2 regions of the Janthinobacterium sp. C22 genome follow, and region 2 is predicted to be linked to the other one. Evidence: predicted binding sites of a transcription regulator. Region 2 holds the regulator's gene; the other holds the start of a gene.
The links. The regulator LexA, encoded in region 2, represses DNA repair genes until DNA is damaged. The targets are predictions, from matches to a motif close to ACTGTATNNNNATACAGT.
Positions count from the first base shown of each region.

Region 1 (3,857 bases), 150 kb from region 2:
CTGGCCGGCCGCAAGGGCTGCGCGCGCATCACCCTGACGGTGTGGGAAAAGAGCGAAGCGCTGCAAGTGTATCTGCACAAGGGCTTTCGCAGCGTGGGCACGTTCGACTACGCCTACAGCCTGTTCTATGACCGGCTGCACTTTCTCGTGTATGAAGGAAACTGAGGAGGGGAACTGAGGGAAGCAGGGCGGCCGGCAGCCGCCCCGTGATGCCGCTTACAAAGCCAGGAAGGCCAGGCCCGCCACGGCCGTCGGCAGCAGGGCGCCGGCCAGCAGGCCGACGGCGCCGATCGATTCATCCTTGAAGCCGCGACGCAGCAGGGCCACGCCGGCCGGGTTCGGCGCATTGGCGATGACGGTCAGGCCGCCGCCGGCCACGGCGCCCGCCATCAGCATGTATTTCGCTTCGTCCGTCATGCCGACGATCAGCGAACCGAGGTAGGTGAGGGCCGCATTGTCCGTGATCGCCGTCAAGCCCAGGGCGCCGAAGAACAGGGCCAGCGGTTTCAGGCTGGAAACGATGGGCTGCAGCCACCATTGCTGCATGCCGCCCAGTACCACCAGGCCGCCGAGGAAGAAGCCGACCAATAAGCCTTCCTTGAGGATCAGCGGGCTTTGATAGCGCTCATACGCCTGCACGAAGCCGAGGAAGAACAGGAACAGGCCGATGAACAGCACGGGATGATGCGCCAGGGTCACGACGCCGGCCAGCACGATCATGTGCACCAGGCTGACGGCCAGCGGCACTTTCGGCGCTTCCACTTCGCCGGCCTTCGGCTTGATGTCGGAGGTGTTGCTGTGCAGATATTTGCGCAGCAATATGCTCACGCCCGTGGCATTCACCAGCACGGCGATGGCGGCCTTCCAGCCGAAATGGGTGGCCATGTAGGCGCTGTCCCAGTTCCACGTGGTGGCCACCATCAGCACGGGCGGCGCCGCATACGAGGTCAGGGTGCCGCCGATGGAAACGTTGACGAACAGCACACCCAAGGCGCCGTATTTCAGCCATTCAGGGATGCCCGGACGGAAGATTTGCGGCGCCAGCATCAGCGCGGCCAGTGTCATGGCGGCCGGTTCCGTGATCAGCGAGCCCGTCAGGGGCACGAGCGCCAGGCCCAGCCAGACGAGGGCCAGTTCCGTGCGCAGCGGCATCACGCGCGCCACGCCTTTCAGCAGGCGCTGCACGGCGTCGAGCACGGGGCGCGAGGCGGCCACGACCATGACGACGAAGACGAACAGCGGCTCCGTGTAATGGCGCGACTCGGCATACTCGATGGCCGCATCGCTGCCCGAGACAAAGGCCATGATGATGATCAGGATGAAGGCCCAGAAGCCGAACACGACTTCCACTTCGCCCAGCAAGTGCAGTAAGCCCGCGTGGCGGGGGTGGCGCCGCGATAATGTCTCAAACGACTTGGCGGCGAAGGTGTGGATGAGCGCAAGGCCGAAGACGATGGCGCTGATGATTTGGATGGTGGTCAAATGCGTTTCCTTATGGACGGAGGAAGCCGCCCGGTGCATTGCCGAGCGGTAAGGAGAGTGCTTATGGTACAGCAATCGATGCGGGAAACGGGGTTTTTCGGACATGGCGGAGCGGCCCCGGGCACGCTATCTGGCAGATAAGCCTTGCCAAAAGCAGGGCTGGATAGTACTGTATATACATACAGTATTCATCTTCATATTCAATTATGCAACATTCCGAATTGATGGCCTCGCCGGAAGCCCTGCACCCGTCCCTGTGGCGCGCATCGCAGCTGGGCCAGGGCGCCGCGCGCTGCCTGGATACGGGCTTTGCCGCCCTGTCGGCGCAGCTGCCCGGCGGCGGCTGGCCCAGCGGCAGCCTCATCGATCTGCTGGTGCAGCAGCCGGGCAGCGGCGAATTGCGGCTGCTGGCGCCCGCGCTGGCGCAGCTGCCGGGCTTGCCCATCGTGCTGCTGCAGCCGCCCCATCCGCCGCAGGCGCTGGCCCTGGCCGCGCAGGGACTGGCGCCATCGCAATTGCTGTGGATCAAAAGCGCCGGCAGCAAGGACGCCCTGTGGGCGGCGGAGAATATCTTGCGCAGCGGCACGTGCGGCGCCCTGCTGTTCTGGCAGGCGCACGTGCGCGCCGACAGCCTGCGCCGGCTGCATCTGGCGGCGCAGTCGGGCAATACCCTGTTCTGCATGCTGCGCCCCTTGCACGGAGCGCAGGATGCGTCGCCCGCGCCGCTGCGCCTGTCCGTGCGCCCGGCCGCCGGCGGCATCGAGATCGGCTTCATCAAGCGCCGGGGCCGCAGCGCGACGCACCCTGTTCCTGCCCCTGCAACCTCCTTCTTTACTGCTGCGTCATGCGACTCTGGATCGGCCTGTGCCTGCCCCGGCTCCCGCTCGAAGTGTTTTGCCCGCGCTGGTCGGCTGACCACCTCGGCGTAGTGCTGGAGCAGGAGCAAGTGATGGCCCTGTCGCCGCTGGCGTTGGCGGCCGGCATCCGGCCGGGCATGCGCCGCGCGGGCGCGCTGATGCTGGCGCCGCAGGCGCGCCTGCACGAACGCTCGCCCGAGCTGGAAGCGCAGGCCCTGCAGGCGGTGGCGCTGGCGCTGCTGCAATATTCGCCGCTGGTGGCGCAGGGCGAGGAAGCGACCCTGCTCGTCGACGCGGGCGCCAGCCTGCGCCTGTTCGGCGGCGTGCGCGCCCTGTGCCGGCACATCGCGGCCAGCCTGCGCGCGCTCGGCTACACGGCCCAGCTGTCGTGCGCCCCCACGGCACGCGGTGCCTGGCTGCTGGCGCGCGCCGGTACGCGCCGGGGCCGGACCTTGAGCATGGCCAGCCTGGTGCGCCGCCTCGACGGCTTGCCGTGCGCCTTGCTGCCGCCCGCGCACCCCTGGCTCGACTGGTTCGAGGGCATCGGCTGCCGCACCCTGGGGCAGCTGCGCCACTTGCCCCGGCCCGGCTTACAGCGCCGTTGCGGCGGGGCCTTGCTGGACATGCTCGACGACGCGCATGGCCACAGCACGGAACTGTTCGTCTGGCTCGAGGCGCCGCCCACGTTCCGCGCCAGCCTGGAACTGTTCGACCGCGTGGAGCACGCCGACGCGCTGCTGTTCGGCGCGCGCCGCCTGCTGCAGCAGATGACGGGCTGGCTGTGCGCGCGGCAATTTGCCGCCGAGCGCATACAGCTTCTGCTGGCGCACGAGCGGGGCAGGGTGGCGCGCCCGCCCACCGTCATCGACCTGGCGCTGGGCGAAGCCGTCTGGCGCGACGAGCACCTGGTGCGCCTGCTCAAGGAGCGCCTGGCGCAGCTGGCGCTGGACGCGCCCGTGATCGGCCTGACCCTGGAAGCGCTGCAGGTGCAGCCGATGGCGCCGCCCAGCGATAGCCTGTTCCCCGAGCCGGGCGGCACGCCGCAGGAGCGCCAGCGCTTGCTGGAATTGCTGGTGGCGCGCCTGGGCATGGACAATGTCCTGCAGGCCGCGCCGCGCGCCGATTACCGCCCCGAAGCGGCCAACCGGTGGCTGCCTCTGCCGACCAAGCCGGCTGGAAAAAACGCGCTGCCCGACTTGCCGCCCGGCTTGCCCGGCATGCCCCGTCCCGCCTGGCTGCTGGCCCAGCCCATCGCCCTCCTGATGCGCGAGCACCGGCCCTTCTATGGCTCGCCCCTGAAAATGGTGTCCGTTGCCGAACGCATCGAGGCGGGCTGGTGGGGCCAGTCGCAGGCGCGCGATTATTTTATTGCGGAAGGCCTCGACCACGCCCATTACTGGGTCTACCGCGAACGCATCGCCGGCAGCGGCGAAGACGCCGCGCCGCGCTGGTTTTTGCATGGCTTGTTTGGCTGAAGGCGCTGTCCTGCTGAAACTGCCATGCTTGGCTATACTTGCT
Region 1 covers NZ_CP193659.1:2,226,731-2,230,587, forward strand. Annotated here, with positions in the region: gene ACRHIG_RS10355 (GNAT family N-acetyltransferase) at 1-165, shown strand, start outside; gene ACRHIG_RS10360 (putative Na+/H+ antiporter) at 217-1,482, opposite strand; gene imuA (translesion DNA synthesis-associated protein ImuA) at 1,689-2,411, shown strand; gene ACRHIG_RS10370 (Y-family DNA polymerase) at 2,327-3,814, shown strand.
Region 1: the regulator LexA is predicted to act here: its motif matches at 1,651-1,668, upstream of imuA (translesion DNA synthesis-associated protein ImuA).

Region 2 (3,857 bases):
CGGAAGAAGTGTGCCGCGAAATCACGGCCGATTACCTGGTCTACCAGGATATCGGCGCCCTGAAGCAGGCGATCGCCGACGTCAACCCGGCCCTGGTCAACTTCGAGGCTTCGTGTTTCGACGGCGTCTACGTGACGGGCGACGTGTCGCAGGAATACCTGGACCGCCTGGAATATGCGCGCCACCATCCGAAGGCGGCGGCGCCCGAAGATACGCCGCGTTCCCAGCTGAACCTGAACCTGGCCACGACAGAAGCGTAATTATCTTGCCCGGCTAGCGCCGGGCTTTTTTGCTCCGCGATCATGAACGATAAAAAAAACTACGGCTTTACCACCACCATCCTGCATAACGACCGCCGCAAGGGCATCGAGCACGGCTCCCTGCACAAGCCCGTGCACACTTCCGTCGCGTTCGGCTATGGCGATGCGCGCCAGCTCGCTTCCGTGTTCCAGGGCAAGGAGCCGGGCTTCCGCTATGGCCGCCAGGGCAACCCGACCGTGTCCGCGCTGGAAGACAAGGTCAACCAGATGGAAGATGGCGTGGCCACCCTGTGCTTCGCCACCGGCATGGGCGCCATCGGCGCCGTGGTGCAGTCGCTGCTGCGCGCGGGCGACCATGTGGTGTCGTCGGCCTTTTTGTTTGGCAACACCAACAGCCTGTGGCAAACGGTGACGGGGCAGGGCATCGATGTATCGTTCGTCGACGCCACCGAGGTGGCCAACGTGGCGGCCGCCATCACGCCGGCCACGCGCATCGTGTTCGTGGAAACCATCGCCAATCCGCGCACGCAGATCGCCGACCTGGCAAAGATCGGCGAGTTGTGCCGCGAGAAGGGCATCTTGTACATCGTCGACAACACCATGACGACGCCGTATCTGTTCCGCCCGAAAGCCGTGGGCGCGGGCCTGGTGGTCAATGCCTTGACGAAATCCATCGGCGGCCACGGCAATGCCCTGGGCGGCAGCTTGACGGACACGGGCGTGTTCGACTGGACGCAGTATCCGAACATCTTTGAGAACTACAAGAAGGCGGCGCCGGCGCAATGGGGTATCGCGCAAATCCGCGCCAAGGCCTTGCGCGACTTCGGCGCCTCGCTGGGGCCGGAAGCGGCGCACCATATCGCCGTCGGCGCGGAAACCATGGCCTTGCGCATGGACCGCACCTGCTCGAACGCCCTGGCCCTGGCCACCATGCTGGCCGCCGATCCGCGCGTGGCGGCCGTGCATTACCCGGGTCTGGCGTCGCACCCGCAGCATGCGCTGGCGAGCGACCTGTTCCGCAGCTATGGCTCCCTGTTCAGCTTTGAACTCAAGGATGGCATCGACTGCTTCGATTTCCTCAATCGTTTGAATTTGGCCATTCCCGCGAGCAACCTCGGCGACACGCGCACCCTGGTCATTCCCGTCGCCCACACGATCTTCTATGAGATGGGTGCCGAGCGGCGTGCCAGCATGGGTATCGCCGAATCGCTGATCCGCGTCTCCGTCGGCATCGAGGACGAGGTGGATCTGCTCGAGGATTTCCGCCAGGCACTCGATGTATAAGTCGCCGGATAAATGAAAAGGGCCGCAACAGTCATGCTGTTGCGGCCCTTTTTCGTGCAGTCGTTTAATGCCAGCTGCGCATGAGTCCGACGGCCAGCCCTTCCAGGGCGAATTCATCTTCCGGCGATACGGTGATGACCTTGAAGTCGGGATTTTCCGGGAACAGTTCGATCACGGAACCCGTCTTCTTGTAGCGCTTGACGGTGACTTCGTCGCCGATGCGGGCGACGACGATCTGGCCGTTCTTGGCGCTGTCGACCTTCTTGACGGCCAGTAAATCGCCATCCATGATGCCGGCGTCGCGCATGGACCAGCCGCGCACCTTCAGCAGGAAGTCGGGCTTGGCCGAAAACAGGGCCGGGTCCACGTTGTAGCTCGCTTCCAGGTTTTCCTGTGCCAGGATGGGCGAGCCTGCCGCCACGCGGCCGATCAGGGGCAGCGACATCAGCAGCGCTGCCGGCACTTTCGATGGCAGGGCTTCAGCGGCCGCGCCGATCAGGCGGATGCCGCGCGAGGTGCCGGGCGAAATCTCGATGGCGCCCTTGCGGGCCAGGGCCTGCAAATGCTCTTCGGCCGCGTTGGCCGATTTGAAACCCAGTTCATTGGCGATTTCGGCACGGGTGGGAGGAAAGCCCGTGTTTTCAATCGCGTCCTTGATCAGGTTCAGGATTTGTTCTTGTCGTGCTGTCAGCTTGATCATGAGCGGTGGGTGCATACTGAAATGCTGTCTATATGAACAGACTGTATTTTTGTACAGTATCGCCCACTATGCAAGGGGATTTGCGTGTTTTCGGCGAATTTCGCAAGAAATACTTGTCCATGGGCGGAAAGCGCGTTTGCGCGCGGTCTTTTCGGGCGCTGGCGCAAGCAATGATTGAAACGTTTGCAAAAGGCGGTTATAATCTTCGGCTGACCTTCCCACACCCGTCTTGACGCCGGGGTGGGCGATTATCAATCCGACCTGAAGGAGTTTGCATGCGTCATTATGAAATAGTCTTTATCGTCCATCCGGACCAAAGCGAGCAAGTGCCCGCGATGATCGAACGCTACAAAGCCAGCGTAACCACCCGCGGCGGTTCGGTTCACCGCGTGGAAGATTGGGGCCGCCGTCAAATGGCTTACTCGATCCAAAAGCTGCCTAAAGCACACTACATCTGCCTGAACATCGAATGCGACAACGAGACCCTGGTCGAGTTGGAAACAGCATTCAAATTCAATGATGCCGTGTTGCGTCACCTGACCGTTAAAATGAAGAAAGCTGAAACAGCTCCTTCGCCGATGATGAAATCGGTACAACGCGAAGACGCGGCCAAAAGCCACCGCACCGAAGCACCAGCAGCCGCTCCAGCCGCAGCCGCTTAATTTTTGACCAGGATCGTGCGCTGAACCAGCTACAAGTCACCGCCATCATTGCCGAGCGCGAAATATTGCGCTATACCCCGGCAGGGCTGCCGATTGTGAATGCAGTATTGCAACACAGTTCGCAGCAGATGGAAGCAGGGATTGCCCGTTTGACCGAGTTTGATGTTGCCGCGCTAGCCGCTGGCGAAATTTCAGGCCGGTTCAGCCAGGCAAGCTTGGGCGGGGTGTATCAGTTCACGGGTTTCCTGGCCAGGAAGAGCCGCAACAGCAAGAGTTTGGTGTTTCACATCATTGATTTTAGTGCAGTCATTCCCGACTAGCGCATTTTAGATACAGGAGCCTGACATGGCATTCGGTAAAAAGTTCGACAAAAATAAGCTCAAGCTTAAAGAAAAACGCAAACAGCAAAACCCTTTGTTCAAACGTAAGAAGTTCTGCCGCTTCACGGCAGCTCACGTTGAGCAAGTCGACTACAAAGACGTCGACACGCTGAAAGACTTCGTCCAGGAAAACGGCAAGATCATGCCAGCACGCCTGACCGGTACCAAAGCGCACTACCAGCGCCAAGTCGACACCGCAATCAAGCGCGCTCGCTTCCTCGCGCTGCTGCCATACACCGATCTGCACCACGCTTAATCGGTCAGATATTCCTGGAGAAGAACTATGCAAATCATTCTGTTAGAAAAAGTTGTAAACGTCGGTAACCTCGGCGAAGTCGTCAAAGTCAAAGACGGTTACGCACGTAACTTCCTGATCCCGCAACGCCTGGCACGTCGTGCTACGGCAACCGCTGTGGCTGAATTCGAAGTCAAGCGCGCCGAACTGGAAAAAGCTGCTGCCGCCAAACTGGCCGCATCGCAAGCCCAGGGCGAAAAACTGAGCGGCCTGACCGTTCAAGTTGCTCAAAAAGCTGGCGTCGATGGCCGTCTGTTCGGTTCCGTCACCAACTTC
Region 2 covers NZ_CP193659.1:2,375,506-2,379,362, forward strand. Annotated here, with positions in the region: gene purF (amidophosphoribosyltransferase) at 1-260, shown strand, start outside; gene ACRHIG_RS10975 (cystathionine gamma-synthase family protein) at 303-1,544, shown strand; gene lexA (transcriptional repressor LexA) at 1,609-2,244, opposite strand; gene rpsF (30S ribosomal protein S6) at 2,520-2,906, shown strand; gene priB (primosomal replication protein N) at 2,927-3,226, shown strand; gene rpsR (30S ribosomal protein S18) at 3,252-3,542, shown strand; gene rplI (50S ribosomal protein L9) at 3,570-3,857, shown strand, end outside.